One region of the Terrabacter sp. 2YAF2 genome, then DNA from elsewhere that is predicted to be linked to it. Evidence: predicted binding sites of a transcription regulator. Region 1 holds the regulator's gene; the other holds the start of a gene.

Region 1 (8,643 bases):
CATCATTGCGAACGCCGAGGGCGGGCGCACGACGCCCTCCGTCGTCGCCTTCTCCAAGAACGGGGAGGTGCTCGTCGGTGAGGTCGCCAAGCGCCAGGCCGTCACCAACGTCGACCGGACCATCCGCTCGGTCAAGCGCCACATGGGCACGGGCTGGAAGTCGGCCGAGATCGACGGCAAGACCTACAACGCCCAGGAGATCAGCGCGCGCATCCTGCAGAAGCTCAAGCGCGACGCCGAGTCCTACCTCGGTGAGACCGTCACCGACGCCGTCATCACCGTGCCCGCCTACTTCGACGACGCCGAGCGCCAGGCCACGAAGGAGGCCGGTGAGATCGCGGGCCTCAACGTCCTGCGCATCGTCAACGAGCCCACCGCGGCCGCGCTGGCCTACGGCCTCGACAAGGGCAAGGAGGACGAGCTCATCCTCGTCTTCGACCTCGGTGGCGGCACGTTCGACGTGTCCCTCCTGGAGGTCGGCAAGGATGCCGAGGACGGCTTCGCCACGATCCAGGTGCGTGCCACCAACGGCGACAACCACCTCGGCGGCGACGACTGGGACGACGTCATCGTCCAGCACCTCATCACCCAGGTGAAGAACAAGACGGGCCAGGACCTGTCCAAGGACAAGATCGCGATGCAGCGCCTGCGTGACGAGGCCGAGCGCGCCAAGAAGGAGCTCTCCACCGCGACGAGCACCAACATCTCGGCGCAGTACATCTCGATGACGCCCGAAGGCCCGATCCACCTCGACGAGAACCTCAGCCGCGCGCAGTTCGAGCAGATGACCAAGTCGCTCCTCGACCGCACCAAGGCGCCGTTCCACAAGGTCATCGAGGATGCCGGCATCAAGGTCGCCGACATCGACCACGTCGTGCTCGTCGGCGGCTCCACCCGCATGCCGGCCGTCAGCAGCCTCGTCAAGGAGATGACCGGCGGCAAGGAGCCCAACAAGGGCGTCAACCCCGACGAGGTCGTCGCCATGGGCGCGAGCCTGCAGGCCGGTGTCCTCAAGGGTGAGCGCAAGGACGTCCTGCTCATCGACGTCACGCCGCTCTCGCTCGGCATCGAGACCAAGGGTGGCCTGTTCACCAAGCTCATCGAGCGCAACACCGCGATCCCGACGAAGCGCTCGGAGATCTTCAGCACCGCCGACGACAACCAGCCGTCGGTCCTCATCCAGGTCTTCCAGGGTGAGCGCGAGATCGCCCAGCACAACAAGTCGCTCGGCACCTTCGAGCTGACCGGCATCGCCCCCGCCCCGCGTGGCGTTCCCAAGATCGAGGTCACCTTCGACATCGACGCCAACGGCATCGTCAACGTCTCCGCCAAGGACCAGGGCACCGGCAAGGAGCAGAAGATGACGATCACCGGCGGCTCGGCCCTGTCCAAGGAAGAGATCGACCGCATGGTCAAGGACGCCGAGGCCCACGCCGAGGAGGACCACAAGCGTCGCGAAGAGGCCGAGGTCAAGAACCAGGCCGAGCAGCTCGTCTTCTCGACCGAGACCTTCCTCAAGGAGTCGGGCGACAAGGTCCCGGCCGACGTCAAGACGCCGGTCGAGGAGTCGCTCGCCGACCTCAAGGCGGCCATCGCCGAGGGGTCCGAGGCCAGCGCCGACGACATCAAGGCCAAGGTCGAGAACCTCAACACGAAGTCCCAGGCGATGGGCCAGGCGGTGTACGCCTCCGAGCAGGCTTCCGCCAACGCCGCGGGTTCCGCTGGGGCGCAGGACGGTTCGCCCGCCAGCGAGTCCGCCGGCGCGTCCCACGCTGACGAGGACGTCGTCGACGCCGAGGTCGTCGACGACGACGAGGCCAAGGACGCCAAGTGACCGACTCCGGGGTCCACGGCACGTCCGGCGAGCAGCCCGACGTGACCGCCACGGGCGCGGAGGGTGCCGGCGACCACGCCGCCGGCACCCCGCCCCGGGGCGGTAACGCCCCGGACGAGCGCCACCACACCTACTACGAGGGCGGCCCGGGCGCCTCGTCCGAGCCGGGTGGTGAGGACGAGTTCGACCACGCCGCAGGCGAGTCCGGCCACGCCACCGAGTCATCCGAGGCCACCGAGCCCAGCGACTCCGGTGAGTCGGAGGGACTCGCCCTCGCCGAGGAGGACACCATGGCAGCGACGCTGCTCGCCGACCTGCAGCGACTGCAGGCCGAGTACGTCAACTACAAGAAGCGCGTCGACCGCGACCGTGAGGTCATCCGCCACACCGCGGTCGGCAGCGTCGTCGAGTCGCTGCTGCCGGTGCTGGACGACATCCACATGGCCCGCCAGGCCGGTGACCTCGCCTCCGGGCCGTTCGCGTCCATCGCCGAGAAGCTCGAGGCCACGCTCGGCCGCTACGGCGTCGAGCGCCTGGGCGAGGCGGGGCAGGAGTTCGACCCCAACGTGCACGAGGCCCTCATGCACGTCGAGGCGGAGCTCCCCGAGGGTGCGACGGGAACGACCGTCGTGCAGGTGCTCCAGCCGGGCTACCGCATCGGCGACCGACTCGTTCGGGCCGCGCGGGTGTCGGTGGCCGACCCTGCCTGAGACGTCCGCCGCCGGGCTGCCTGCGCAGCCCGGCGGCATACCCGATGATGGGAGCAGCGTGAGAGTCACCGTGAAGGAGGAGGTGCGCCATGGCTAGTCAGGACTGGTTCGAGAAGGACTTCTACGCGATCCTCGGCGTGCCCCAGGACGCCGACGCCGCGACGATCAAGAAGACCTACCGCAAGGTCGCCCGCACCATGCACCCCGACCACAACGTCGGGGACCCCAAGGCCGAGGAGCGCTTCAAGGAGGTCGGGGAGGCGTATGCCGTCCTCAGCGACCCCGAGAAGCGCCGCGAGTACGACGCGATCCGTGCCATGTCGCACGGCGGGGCGCGCTTCACGGCAGGCGGTCCGGGCGGTCCTGGCGCAGGTTTCGAGGACATCTTCTCCGCGTTCGGCGGTCCCGGCGGTCCGGGAGGGCCCGGCGGAGAACGGGTCCGGTTCAACACCGGTGGCGGTGCGCAGCCCAACCTCGAGGACATCCTCGGCCAGATGTTCGGGGGCGGCGCTCCCGGTGCGGGCTACGGCGGCTACGGCGCGCCCGCAGGCCCCCGACCCGGGGCCGACGTCCAGGCGAGCACGCGCATCGGCTTCCGCGACGCGGTCGAGGGCTCCACGGTCGCGCTCAGCTCGCCCGACCTCGGGCGCATCAACGCCCGCATCCCTCCCGGGGTCAAGGACGGTCAGCGGATCCGTCTGCGCGGCAAGGGCCGTCAGGGCGATCCCGGTGCTGCGCCCGGCGACCTCATCCTCACCGTGGCGGTCGACAAGCACCCCGTCTTCGGCCGGGAGGGGGACAACCTCACCCTGGACCTCCCGGTCACGTTCGCGGAGGCCGCCCTCGGGGCGACCGTTGGCGTCCCCACGCTCGACGGCAGCACGGTCAAGGTCAAGGTCGCGCCGGGCACGCCGAGCGGCAGGGTCCTGCGGCTCAAGGGACGTGGCGTCAAGCGTGGCGACCACGTCGGTGACCTCCTCGCCAAGGTGCAGGTCGTGGTGCCCCAGCGCCTGACCGACGAAGCCCGCGACGCCGTCGAGAAGATGGCCGAGGCCGAGGTCGGCCACGACCCGAGGGCCGAACTGTTCGAGCGGGCCCGGGCCTGACGAGCGGCTGACGAGGGGCTGACGAGAGAGAAGGTGGCGACGATGGCCCGCAGAAGCGCCCGCCCCGGTGGGCACGACGACGACGCACCCGTCTTCGTCATCTCGGTGGCGGCCGAGCTGGCCGGCATGCACGCGCAGACGCTGCGGCAGTACGACCGGCTCGGCCTCGTCTCCCCGTCGCGCACCCGTGGTGGCGGGCGGCGCTACAGCACGCGCGACGTCCAGCTGCTCCGTGAGGTGCAGCGGCTGTCCCAGGAGGGAGTGTCGCTCGCCGGGATCCAGCGCATCATGGCCCTCGAGAACCACGTCGCGGCCCTCCAGTCCCGCGTCGATGAGCTCGCGTCCGAGCTGTCGGCCGCGCAGGCCGCGCTGTCGTCGGGTGCACGCGTCTTCGCGGTCGGTCCACGCGGCGAGGTGGTCACCGTGCGCCCGGGTCAGCGACCACCACGCGCCCCGTCGTCGCAGGCCCTCGTCGTGTGGCGCCCCGAGCCCTAGATTCACGCCGCTCAGGACCTGGCCCGTGTGTCAGACTGTGCACGCCTCGAGCAGACGGGGCGCGCGACGACGGAAAGCCGCCGGAGGCAGTTTCTTGATCCCACTCCCGGAGGTCGTGTGACCCCGCAGCACCCGGAGGGCGACCTTTCCGGCGCCCCCACGACGGCCGCCCAAGACGTCGGCCGGCCCACCGCCCGTCAGGGTGAGATGCTCGACCTGTTCCACCGGACCGACTGGTCGTCGACGCCGTTCGGCCCGGTCGAGAGCTGGTCATCCGACCTGACGTTCCTCCTCGACGTCTGCCTGTCCTCGCGCTTCCCCATGCTCATCTGCTGGGGGCCGGACCTGCTCATGCTCTACAACGACGGCTACCGCGCCCTGCTCGGCTCGAGCAAGCACCCTCAGGCGTGGGGCTGTCCCGTACGCGAGGTCTGGCCCGAGGTCTGGGACGTCATCGGACCCATGCTCGCGGGCGTCGCGAATGGTGGGCCGGCGACGTGGGTCGAGGACGAGCTGCTCGTCGTCGACCGCAACGGCTACCTCGAGGAGGCCTACTTCACGTGGTCCTACGGCGCCGTCCACGACGGCACCGGCGCGGTCACCGGCATCCTCAATGTCGCCACCGAGACGTCGGCCAAGGTGCTGGCCGAGCGCCGGGCCGACGTGTCCGCCCGACTTCTCGCCACCTTGGCCGACGCCGAGGATGCGGAGGACGTGCGTCGCCGCTGCCTCGACGTGCTGCGCTCCGACAACCACGACCACCTCGAGAGCGACCTCCGGTGGGCCGCGCCGGGCCACCCGGCGCCTGCCGCCGTCGACGACGAGGGTCGCACGGTCCACATCGTGCCCGTCGTGGAGCCGGGCGCCGTCGAACCCACCGCGCACCTGCTGCTGACCGAGAACCCCCGCCAGCCGTGGGACCCGACGCTCCAGGGCTACGCCGAGGTGTGCGCCTCCCACGTGGCCATGGCCTTGAGTGGCATCCGGCACCTCGAGGAGGAGCGCCGCCGGACGGAGGTCCTGACCGAGCTCGACATCGCCAAGTCGGACTTCTTCGCGAACGTCAGCCATGAGCTGCGTACGCCGCTCACGCTCATTGCCGGCCCGGTGCAGGACGCCCTCGCCGACAGCGCGCTGGACCCCGAGCAGCGCCGGCGCTTCGAGCTGATCCGCCGCAACACGGACCGTCTCGCCGGTCTCGTGGACCGCATCCTCGACCTCACGAGGGCCGAGGCCGGGGCGGTCGAGCCGCACTGGGTCGAGGCCGACATCGAGGAGCTGGTGGCCGGGATCGCCGCGAACTTCCGACCGGCCATCGAGCACTCGGGTCTGGAGTTCGAGGTCGTCTGCGACGAGCTCGACCACGACGCCTACGTCGACGTCGACATGTTCGAGCGCATCGTGCTCAACCTGCTCGCGAACGCCCTGAAGTTCACGGCGCAGGGCGGCATCTCGCTCCGGCTGACCGGGGGCGACGGCGGCTACTCGGTGGCGGTCACCGACAGCGGTATCGGCATCGCCGAGCAGGACCTAGACCTGGTCTTCGACCGGTTCCGACAGCTCGACCGCGGCGAGGAACGTCGGTCGCGCGAGGGTGCCGGCATCGGGCTCTCACTCGTGCGCCAGCTCGTCGACCTGATGGGGGGCGCCGTCTCCGTGCAGTCGACCCAGGGGGAGGGCAGCACGTTCACGGTGTCCTTCCCCTGGGGCAAGGCGGCTTCCGGAGCGGCCTTGCGCCCCTCGATCCGGCCACGGTCGGCCGAGTCCTTCATCGACGAGGCGAGCAGTTGGGTGGTCCGCGACGACGTCGCGGCCCAGATGGAGGGACTGACCACCGAGACCGGCGCGCCGACGTCCCCGGCGTCCCCGACGTCCCCGACGTCCCCGACGTCCCCGACGTCCCCGGTGGCGACGGTCGCAGAGCCCCGGCCGACGCTGCTCGTCGTCGAGGACAACCACGACATGCGCGACTACATCACGCGCCACTGCGTCGTCGACTACGACATCGTGTCGGTGCGCGACGGGGTCGAGGCGCTCGAGCACCTCCGCGCGCGGCGCCCCTCCATCGTGCTCGCCGATGTGATGATGCCGCGTCTGGACGGGCTGGGGCTCGTCCGCGAGATCCGCTCGGACCCGTCCCTGCGCGACCTCCCGGTCGTGCTGCTGTCCGCGCGGGCCGGTGTCGAGGCCAGCACGACCGGCCTGCTCGAGGGAGCCGACGACTACGTCGTCAAGCCGTTCGATCCGGTGGAGCTGCGGGCGCGTCTGGCGGCCAACCTGGTCAGGTCCCGCTCGCGCTCGCGCGACGCTGCGTGGCTCCGTGCCATCCTCGCGGCCATCCAGGAGCCCTTCGTGGTCGTCGACCGCGCGGGACGCGTGGTCCAGGTCAACGACGTCTTCACACGCACCTTCGGCTGGTCCCTGGCCGACGGGCCCCTCGTGCCTCCCTACCCGTGGTGGATCCCGGAGTCGGAGTCACCCGACGAGCACGCCCAGCACCAGCGACGCATGGGGCTGCTGCAGTCCGGGCAGCCGGTCGAGGACGACCGTTACCGCATCCTGCGGCGCGGCGGCGGCGAGGCGTGGGTCCACGTGCGGTCCGCGAGCGTGCCCGGCACGGCGGAGTACGACGGCTTCATCATCGTCGTCCTCCGCGACGAGACGCGTGAGCACGAGTCCCGGATGCGGCGCGAGCTCGCGGCCCGGATCGCGGTCGACCTCGCGACGGCCGGCGACCTCGACCAGGTCCTCGCCACCGCGGTCACGGGCTTCACCGTGCTCTTCGACGGCGCGGTGACCCTGCGCGTCTCGCCGACGAAGCACGAGGCGGTCCTGCTGTCGCCCCGCGGGCGCGTGTCGCCCGATGATCTCGACCCGGCCGTACGCCGTGGGCTCGAGTCCTCGCCCCGCGGCCACGACGTGATCGTCGGCGAGAAGCGGGAGGGCCTCCTGCTCCTGCCGACCGCCCACGAGTCCGACTGCCGGGCCTGGGTGCAGTTCGACGAGCCTCGCCTCGTCTCCAGCGACGAGCTCATCGTCGGGGACCTCCTGGCGCAGTCGCTCGGTCAGGCCGTGGACCGTGTCATCGCGCAGCGGGCCCGCACGGAGAAAGAGCGCCAGCTCGAGCAGGCCATCGAGAGCCATCGGCTCATCGGCCACGCGGTGGGCGTCCTCATCGAACGTCACCGCATCACGCCCCAGCAGGGCTTCGAGATGCTGCGGCAGGCCTCGCTCAGCCGCAACGTCAAGCTGCGCGAGCTGGCGGCGCGGGTGGTCGAGAGCGGTCAGGACCCCGACAAGGCGTGAGCCCACGGGCCACGGAGCCCGCGCGACTGACCGTCAGCCCGGTCGCATCGTGCCGGGTTTGTCGGGCGATGGGCGGGGTGCAACACTGTGCTGCCTCCAAGTTCGCGGGCCTTCCCCAGCCATGCCCTGGAGGCCCCGTGAGCGTCATGCCGCCGTCGAGCGCTGCGGACGGACACGTCGCGGATCCCGGCGTGGCCGCCCAGGTGGCGAGCGCGGCACGGCAGCTGGTGCGTGCTGCCGACCTCGAGGAGGCGCTCGCCGTGGCGGCCTCCGCGATCGGGGACGCGACCGGCGGTGAGGCGGTGCTCAGGGTCACGGCCACGCCGCACGACCTCCATGCCGGTGCCTCCGGGGTGGTGCCTCCGTCGGCGCTGTCGCCGGCGGTTCGTTCCGTCCTGACCGCGGGGTCCGATCGTGACGCGGTGCGGGGCCTGTTCCTCGAGTCGTCGGGGCACGAGGCGACCTGCCGGGCGTGGATCGGACTGGATCGGCCGCTGGCCCACCTCGCCGTCGAGCGAACGCTTGCCGAGCTGCTGCTGCACGCGCTGGCGCTGGCGGTCGACCGGATCGTCATCGTCGACCGCTTCCGCGAGAGCGAGGCGAACTTCGAACGGGCCGTTGAGAGCCACCGACTCGTCGGTCAGGCCATGGGCATCCTCATCGAGCGCCACCGGATCGTGCCGGGGGAGGCGTTCGACGTGCTCCGGCGCGCCTCCCAGGACCACAACGTCAAGCTGCGCGAGATCGCGCGGCGGGTCATCGACACCGGCGCCGAGCCGGACGAGGTCGTCTGAGCAGCTCCCAGTGCCGGAGCTCTGTCCCGGCGGGTGTCAGCGGCCGCGGAGCCGCGCCAGGAACCCGCTTGGGGGCTCGATGACGGCTGAGGGCAGTTCTGGGCCCGAGGCGGTGGAGCCACCGGTGCCCGCCGGCATCGGTGCGCCGCCGCACGCGCGCGACACGCGAGTGAGGAGTGCATCGACGTCAGCCCTCTCGTAGCCGCGCCGGGCCGTCGTCGTCGGGAACCGGCTCGTCTGGACGGTCGCCAGGATCTCGTGGTCGGCCACATCCATGCCGAGCTGGCCGACGAGCATGTCGATGAGGTCGTCCACGGCGCCCTCGTCGTAGCCGGTCCGGAACTGGGTCGTGCGAAAGCGCGCGGCGCGCAGCTCGTCGGCTAGCGTGGATCGGTCCA
Region 2 (8,643 bases), on a different contig from region 1:
CGGGCGTGCGGCCCGAACGGATGAGGCCCGAGACGAGGGTCTCGCCCATGACGCCTGCACCGAAGATCGCCGTCGTCGTCATCGCGCCTCCCTGCTCAGCTCTTGGTGGCGACGCCGCGCAGGAAGAACATGACGTTGGCCGGCTTCTCGGCCATCCGGCGCATGAGGTAGCCGTACCACTCCTGGCCGTAGGGGATGTAGACCCGCATCTGGTCGCCACGGTCGGCGATCCGCTTCTGCTCCTCGGGCCGGATGCCGTAGAGCATCTGGTACTCGAAGGACCGCGGGTCGCGGCCGGCCTGACCCGCGAGCGCGCCCGCGATCTCGATGAGGCGCGGGTCGTGCGAGGCGACCATCGGGTAGCCCTCGCCCTGCATGAGGATCTTGAGGCAGCGCACATAGGACTTGTCGACCTCGGCGCCGGCCTGGAAGGCCACCGACTCCGGCTCCTTGTAGGCGCCCTTGCACAGGCGCACGCGCGAGCCGGCGTGCGCGAGGTCACGGCAGTCGGCCTCGGTGCGGTAGAGGTAGGCCTGGAGCACGGCGCCGACCGTCGGGAAGTCGGCCCGCAGCTCGCGCAGGGCATCGAGCGTGAGGTCCGTCGTCGTGTGGTCCTCCATGTCGAGGGTCACCGTCGTGCCGGCCTGCTTCGCCACCTCGCAGATCTCGCGGGCGTGGTCGAGCGCGATCTTGTTGCCGTCTCCCGGCAGCGCCTGACCGAGGGCGCTGAGCTTGAGCGACACCTCCACTGCGCCACCCTCGGTGAGGCCCTGGTCGCGCAGCGCCGTCAGCAGGGAGACGTAGGCATCCCGGGTGTGCTCCGCCTGCGCGAGGTCGGTCGTGTCCTCGCCGAGGTAGTCGATCGTCGACAGCCGACCGGAGGCGGAGATCTCGGACGCGGCGCCGACGACGTCGGCACGCTCAGCGCCGGGAACGAAGCGCCTGACGACCGAGCGCGACACGGGCGCCTTCTCGATGACGTCTCGGATCTTCTCCTGCTTGGACAGCTGCAGGAGCGAGTTGCGCAGCAGGTCGCTGGCGTCCACGGGGGCCTCCGGGTGGTGCTCGGGATGTCGCTCGGGTGACGGCGGCGGACGGTGGTGACCGTCTCGCCGGGCAAATCTACCGCCGACCCGAGCCGTTGCCAGCCCGCCACCTGCTCGCCACGCCCCGTGCACGCGTCCCCGGCTCGCGCCAGCGGCCGACGGATGGGGCAGACTCGCTGCCATGGCGACCCCCGGACCACTGGGCCTGACGCTCGACGCGCTCGGCGAGGCCCTCGGGGCAGCGTCGACGGTGCTGCGCGCCAACGCGATGGCTGCCGGGCTCGACGCTCCGGTCCCCACGTGCCCCGACTGGACGATGCTCGACCTCGTCGCCCACCAGGGCATGGTCCACCGCTGGGCCGCGAGCCACCTGCGCGGAGAGCCGATCGACCCGCCCGAACCGCTCGGGCGCGAGTCGGCCGACGTCCTCGGCTGGTTCGACGACGGCGCGACCGCGCTCCTGCAGGCCATCGTCGACGCGCCGGACCACCTGGACGCGCTCGTCTTCCTCGAGGGCGCACCCGCACCGCGGCTGTTCTGGGCTCGGCGGCAGTGCCACGAGACGACGATCCACGCCGTCGACGCGCTCGGGGCCAGGCTCGGGCGGCCGGCGCGCGCCGACGAGACGTGGATCAAGCCGGCCGTCGCGCTCGACGGCATCGACGAGCTGCTCGTCGGCTTCGTCACCCGGCGGAGGAAGGGCGCGTCGCCCGACTCCCCCACCCGGCTGCTCGTGCGCCCCGACGAGGCGGACGTCGCATGGCTCGTCGACCTCGCGCCGGGTCGGCCGACCTCCACCCGGCGGGTCGGACCCGCCTCCCCCGAGGCGGCCGGCGCCGACCACGCCCTCACCGGCGACCCGGTCGACCTCTACCTGCGCCTGTGGAGCCGCAGCGCCGCCGAGCCGGCCGACGAGCTCGAGCGCTGGTGGCGCGACACGATCTCCGTCACCTGGTGATCCCGGACGCCCTCCGTAGCAGGATGTGCGCAGCACCCGACCGCACCGCCGCGGGCGGGGTTCGCGCGACCAGAGGAGCTCGTATGCCGCCCGAGAGCATCGGCCGGACCGTGCAGTCCGCCATCTACCGGGCGGGCGCCTTCGGCCGCCGGCCGGCCGTACCCACGGACGGCACGCAGCTCGAGTCGGCAGCCCGCAAGGTCATGTCCAAGCGCGGATTCGCCTACGTCGCAGGCTCGGCCGGCTCGGAGGCGAGCGCCGAAGCCAACGTGGCGGCGTTCTCCCGGTGGCGGGTCGTGCCACGGATGCTCGTCGACACGACCGAGCGCGACACGTCCGTCGAGCTCTTCGGCCGCCGACACGAGAGTCCGCTCCTCGCCGCGCCGGTCGGCGTGCTGTCGATGGCGGACGACGAGGCCGACCTCGCCGTGGCGCGGGGCGCCCGCGAGCAGGCTGTCACTCCGATCCTCAGCACCCAGGCCTCGGTGTCGATGGAGGAGGTCGCCCGCACCCTGGGTGGCTCGGGGCACTGGTACCAGCTCTACTGGAGCAGCAACGACCACCTCGTCGAGAGCCTCGTCTCGCGGGCCGAGGCGTGCGGCAGCGAGGCCCTCGTCGTCACGCTCGACACGGCATACCTCGGCTGGCGTCCACGCGACCTCGACCTCGGGCACCTGCCGTTCGCCCGCGGCGAGGGCATCGCCCAGTACACGTCCGACCCCGTCTTCCGGCGGCTCGTGGCCGAGCGCGTCGCGAGCGCGGGGGGCGCCACGCCGACGCCCCGCCCGCGTCCGACCCCGGCCGCCGTCGCCACCCTGCTGTCGATGTCGCGCAACCACCCGGGAGGCACGCGCCGCAACCTCACCGCGCCCGAGCCGCGCGCCGCAGTGGAGACGTTCCTCGACGTCTTCAGCCGACCGTCCCTGACCTGGGACGACCTGCCGCGGCTGCGCTCGCTGACGAGCCTGCCCATCGTGCTCAAGGGGATCCTGCACCCCGAGGACGCGCGTCGCGCCGTCGATGCCGGAGTCGACGGGGTCTACGTCTCGAACCACGGCGGTCGCCAGGTCGACCGGTCGATCGCGGCGCTCGACGCCCTACCCGGCGTCGTCGAGGCGGTGCGCGGGACGGGGTCGAGCGCGCCTGTCATCTTCGACAGCGGGATCCGTTGCGGGGCAGACGTCTTCATCGCGCTGGCACTGGGGGCAACGGCCGTCGGCATCGGTCGGCCGCACGTCTATGGCCTCGCCCTCGCCGGGGCCGTGGGCGTGTCCGAGGTCCTGCGCAACCTCCGCGCCGAGCTCGACCTCCAGCTGGCGCTCTCCGGGTGCACCTCGCTCGCCGACCTCACCCCGGACCGGCTCGTGCGCGCCGACTGACCCGGTCGAGCAGAGCGACGCACGGCACGACGCACGGCTCTCCCGGCGACTCGACCCATGGAACGGGTCGACGCCGTCCGGGCTCGTCCCGGAGGATCGGGGCATGCCTGCCCTCGACCACCTGAGCCGCGACGCCTTCCCCAAGTCCTCGAAGTACGACGCCAAGTGGCTCGTCGACCTCGACATGGGCCCGCACCCGCTGTGGCTGCTCGAGGACCTCGCCGCCGACCTCGACCTGCGCCCCGGCATGCGCGTGCTCGACCTCGGCTCGGGTCTCGGCGCGACGTCCGTCTTCCTCGCCAAGGAGTACGGCGTCCACGTCATCGCCGCCGACCTGTGGGTGGACCCGACCGCCGCCGCGGGGGTCTTCCGCAAGGAGGGCGTGGAGGACCGGGTCCTGCCGATGCGGGTCGACGCGCACGCGCTCCCCTTCGGCCGTGGCTCGTTCGACGCCATCGTCAGCATCGACGCGTGGGAGTACTTCGGCACCGGCGACCACTACCCGCCGTACCTCGCCACGTTCCTCAAGCCCGGCGGCCAGCTCGGCGTCGCGACGCCCGCCCTCACCACGGAGGTGCGCGAGCTCGGCGAGATCCCCGAGCACATCGACCGCGTCGTCGGAGCCGAGTCGGCCGCGTGGCACACCGCCGAGTGGCTGCGCAGCCAGTGGGAGTTCAGCCGGGCATTCCTGACCGTCACCGCCCGCAACCAGGCGGACGCGTGCGCCAACTGGCTGCTCTGGGAGCGCGCCGTCATGGAGCTCAAGGGACAGCCCACGTCGGCGGTGCAGGGCATGCTCGAGGCCGACGGCGGCGCCTTCGTCACCTTCGCCCTCGTCACGGGGAGAGTCGGGTGACCATCGATGCCACCGACCTCGGCCACCTCCGCCGGGCCGTCGAGCTCGCGCGCCTGGCGCTCGAGCGCGGCGACGAGCCCTTCGGGTCAGTGCTCGTCGCCGGGAACGGCGAGGTGCTCTTCGAGGACCACAACCACGTCGTCGCGCTCGACGCGACGCAGCACCCGGAGCTCGCCATCGCCCGCTGGGCCGGCGCCCACCTCACAGCCCCCGAGCGCGCCGTCGCGACCGTCTATACCTCGGGCGAGCACTGCCCGATGTGCTCGGCCGCGCACGGCTGGGTGGGGCTGGGTCGCATCGTGTATGCCGTGAGCTCGGCCCAGCTGGGCGCGTGGCGGTCCGCGTGGGGTGCGCCGGCCCCATCGGTCGCGCCGCTCTCGATCCGCGAGGTCGTGCCGGGTGCGATCGTCGACGGTCCCGCTCCCCAATTCGAGGACGAGGTCCGCGACCTGCACCGTCGCTTCGCCGCAGCTAACCGCTGACCGGCCCGCCCGGTCACCCGGTCGCCCGGTCGCGACCACCACAACTCCGCCCGGGCGGACCTGGAGAAGCGATCCGACCCAACCCGACCACCACAACTCCGCCCGGGCGGACCTGGAGAAGCGATCCGACCCAACCCGACCACCACAACTCCGCCCGGGCGGACCTGAAGAAGCGATCCGACCCACCCCGACCACCACAACTCCGCCCGGGCGGAGTGTGTGCGGGGCGGGGCGTTGTGGTGCCTCGAGCGCTGGTCGGACAATGACGGGATGGCGACCCGTGTGCTTGTGACGCTGTCCGGAGAGTCCGACCCAGAGCATGTCGTCCGCGCCCTGCGCGACCTCGGGCCCGTGAGGGTCCAGGCGCCCGCCCCGGACCTGCCCGGGGTGGCCGTGGCCGAGGTCGACGACGACGCCGTCGAGTCCTTCGTCCACGATGCCCGCTCCATCGAGGGCGTGTCCGTGGCCGAGATCGACACGCTGAGCCACACCCAGCCTGCCGAGCCGGAACCCCCGACGCCCGGCTCGCTGGGCCGCCCGGACCTCTCCGTCGGCTGGAGCTCCACCTCCTAGCGGGGCCCTTCGGCCCAGGCGTCCCGGGAGCGCTCGCGGAGCGTGAGCGCGCCGAGGAAGGGGTCTGCCGCGGAGGGCCCACCGAGAGGTCGTGGCACCGCGCGAGGGTGAGAGCGACTACCCCACCCCGACGAGGAGGTTGCGGCTGCGCCACGCCGTAGCGGCCCGCGACCGGGGCCCCGCGACGGACCAAGGGCGTATGCCAGCCGGCGGGCTTCGCGTTTCCCTCCCGCTCGCGGGTCCCTCGGCTCGACCACCACAACTCCGCCTGGGCGGAGAAGACCCGGCCGGGAGCGCGCTGGCGACCGCCACAACTCCGCCCGGGCGGGGAAACGGCGCCGACGGTTTCGGCGGCTGTGGATGGAGGGCGCGGAGGACATGCCTCGTGGCGCAGAGTGACGGCATGACACCAGCGGCCAGCCCCGGCAACGGCCGTCCCTTCCTGCGCACCACGAGCGGAGAGGATGAGCTGAGCGTCTGGCGCTTCCGTCGAGCGCATCGCGCGCTGTATCGCGGCGTCTACGTCAGCGCCGAGACCCCCGTGACGCACCGGCTCCTCGCGGAGGCCGCCCTGCTGCTGGCCGAGCCGGGCAGCTACCTCTCCCACCACACGGCAGCGCAGCTGTGGGGCGGCACGGTTCCGGACCATGCAGACGTCCACGTGACGTATCCGAGGATGCGCGCCCAGTGCTTCGGCATCGCCGCCCATCGACCCAAGGCCCGGCAGCACGTCGTTCGGTGGATGGGCCTTCCCGTCACCGGACCGGCCCAGACCTTCTTGGACCTGAGCCACGTCCTCGGGCTCGTCGATCTCGTGGCGCTCGGAGACTCCCTGGTGCGGAAGAAGCGTTTCACGCCCGACGAGCTGGTCGCCCTCGCCGAGAAGCACCGCGGCCCGTACTCGAGACTCGCCCGGCGAGCGGCAAGGCTGGTGCGTGCCGGCGTCGACTCGCCGATGGAGACCAAGCTTCGTCTGCTCATCGTCCTCGCCGGGCTGCCCGAGCCGGAGGTGGATCACCGAGTCCACGACGACATCGGGAGGCTCCTGCGCCGCTATGACCTCTCGTACCTCGAGTGGCGGCTCATCATCGAGTACGACGGCCGCCAGCATGCGGAGTCCGAGGAGCAGTGGCACCACGACATCGACCGGGACGAGCAGCTCGACGACTGCGAGCTGAGGCGCCTGGTCATGGTCTCGAAGGACATCCATCGCACTCCGGCGCGAACGCTCACCCGCATCGTGCGCGCCATGACACGACAGGGCATGACGGTGCCGCCGCTCACGGACGAGTGGCGGCGTCACTTCCCGAGCCGGCCGGGCGACGTCGCGCTTCCGGCCTAGCGTTCCCGGGCCCGGGAACGGGGCACGCGACCGCAGCAACTCCGCCCCGGCGGAGAAACCACCACCGAAACCGGCCCCACCACCACCACAACTCCGCCCCGGCGGAGAAACCACCACCGAAACCCGCCCCACCACCACCACAACTCCGCCACGGCGGAGAAGCCGGCAGGAGAGGGCCGCGCGGTGGCGGCGGATGCGCGGCGGGTACGTCACGGCATACGCAAAAGAACGACGGGCGACGAGCTGTCTGTCCGCTCACGGCGAACAGAGGCGGAACCTGAGCCGATCACGCTCAGGATGGGGAACAGGACACGCATGCCTCGCGTTGGTCGGGGTGTGCTCGTCCACAGCGGGCACGGATAGCATCGAGATGTCTCTCGATCAGTCAGGAGAAGAACATGTTCGAACGGTTCACCGACAGGGCCCGAAGGGTGGTTGTCCTCGCGCAGGAGGAAGCACGCCTGCTCAACCACAACTACATCGGGACCGAGCACATCCTCCTGGGTCTGATCCACGAAGGCGAAGGCGTCGCCGCGAAGGCCCTCGAATCGCTCGACATCTCGCTCGAAGCGGTCCGGGCCCAGGTCCAGGAGATCATCGGCCAGGGGCAGCAGGCCCCGACCGGCCACATTCCCTTCACGCCGCGCGCGAAGAAGGTTCTCGAGTACTCGTTGCGCGAGGCACTCCAGCTCGGCCACAGCTACATCGGCACCGAGCACATCCTGCTCGGCCTGATCCGCGAGGGTGAGGGCGTCGCCGCCCAGGTTCTCGTCAAGCTCGGCGCGGAGCTCAACAAGGTCCGCCAGCAGGTCATCCAGCTGCTCTCGGGCTACCAGGGTGGCCAGAGCGGCGAGAAGGCCGGCGCCGGCGTCGGCCCCGGCCAGACCGAGGGCACGCCCGCGGGCTCCCTCGTGCTCGACCAGTTCGGTCGCAACCTCACGCAGGCTGCCCGCGAGGGCAAGCTCGACCCGGTCATCGGACGTGAGAAAGAGATCGAGCGGGTCATGCAGGTGCTGTCCCGCCGCACGAAGAACAACCCCGTCCTCATCGGCGAGCCCGGCGTCGGCAAGACCGCCGTCGTCGAGGGCCTCGCCCAGGACATCGTCAAGGGCGAGGTGCCCGAGACGCTCAAGGACAAGCAGCTCTACACCCTCGACCTGGGCTCGCTCGTGGCCGGCAGCCGCTACCGCGGCGACTTCGAGGAGCGGCTGAAGAAGGTCCTCAAGGAGATCCGCACCCGCGGCGACATCATCATCTTCATCGACGAGATCCACACGCTCGTCGGTGCGGGTGCCGCCGAGGGCGCCATCGACGCCGCCTCGATCCTCAAGCCGATGCTCGCCCGTGGTGAGCTGCAGACGATCGGCGCGACGACGCTCGACGAGTACCGCAAGCACATCGAGAAGGACTCCGCCCTCGAGAGGCGCTTCCAGCCGATCCAGGTGATGGAGCCGACGCTCCCGCACACGATCGAGATCCTCAAGGGGCTGCGTGACCGCTACGAGGCCCACCACCGCGTGACGATCACCGACTCGGCGCTCGTCGCGGCGGCCAACATGGCCGACCGCTACGTCAACGACCGCTTTCTGCCCGACAAGGCGATCGACCTCATCGACGAGGCCGGCGCGCGACTGCGCATCCGCCGGATGACGGCCCCGCCGGACCTTCGCGAGTTCGACGAGAAGATCGCCGCGCTCGTGCGCGAGAAGGAGTCCGCCATCGACGGCCAGGACTTCGAGCGCGCGGCCCGCGTCCGCGACGACGAGAAGCGCCTGCGCCAGGAGAAGGCCGCCCGTGAGGCCCAGTGGAAGTCGGGCGACATGGACATCGTGGCCGAGGTCGACGAGGAGCTCATCGCCGAGGTCCTCGCGGCCAGCACCGGCATCCCGGTGTTCAAGCTGACCGAGGAGGAGAGCAGCCGCCTGCTCCACATGGAGGACGAGCTGCACAAGCGGATCGTCGGAATGAACGACGCCGTCAAGGCCCTCTCGCAGGCGATCCGTCGCA

The links. Region 1 encodes HspR, which represses chaperone genes until heat shock. Its sites were predicted from a motif close to AAGTTGAGTCNNNNNGACTCAACTT; they were not measured.
Region 2: a site for HspR is predicted at 6,911-6,935, ahead of AB4030_RS10965 (ATP-dependent Clp protease ATP-binding subunit). Genes of this name have one in related genera too.

Annotation. Positions count from the first base shown of each region.
Region 1 is NZ_JBFRFG010000001.1:234,781-243,423, reverse strand. It holds gene dnaK (molecular chaperone DnaK) at 1-1,834, shown strand, start outside; gene AB4030_RS01130 (nucleotide exchange factor GrpE) at 1,831-2,544, shown strand; gene AB4030_RS01125 (DnaJ C-terminal domain-containing protein) at 2,634-3,650, shown strand; gene AB4030_RS01120 (heat shock protein transcriptional repressor HspR) at 3,693-4,145, shown strand; gene AB4030_RS01115 (ATP-binding protein) at 4,263-7,451, shown strand; gene AB4030_RS01110 (ANTAR domain-containing protein) at 7,598-8,245, shown strand; gene AB4030_RS01105 (DivIVA domain-containing protein) at 8,282-8,643, opposite strand, start outside.
Region 2 is NZ_JBFRFG010000007.1:150,185-158,827, reverse strand. It holds gene proC (pyrroline-5-carboxylate reductase) at 1-82, opposite strand, end outside; gene AB4030_RS11000 (proline dehydrogenase family protein) at 96-1,046, opposite strand; gene AB4030_RS10995 (maleylpyruvate isomerase N-terminal domain-containing protein) at 1,228-2,004, shown strand; gene AB4030_RS10990 (lactate 2-monooxygenase) at 2,088-3,383, shown strand; gene AB4030_RS10985 (SAM-dependent methyltransferase) at 3,487-4,239, shown strand; gene AB4030_RS10980 (nucleoside deaminase) at 4,236-4,721, shown strand; gene AB4030_RS10975 (hypothetical protein) at 4,992-5,294, shown strand; gene AB4030_RS10970 (DUF559 domain-containing protein) at 5,698-6,636, shown strand; gene AB4030_RS10965 (ATP-dependent Clp protease ATP-binding subunit) at 7,035-8,643, shown strand, end outside.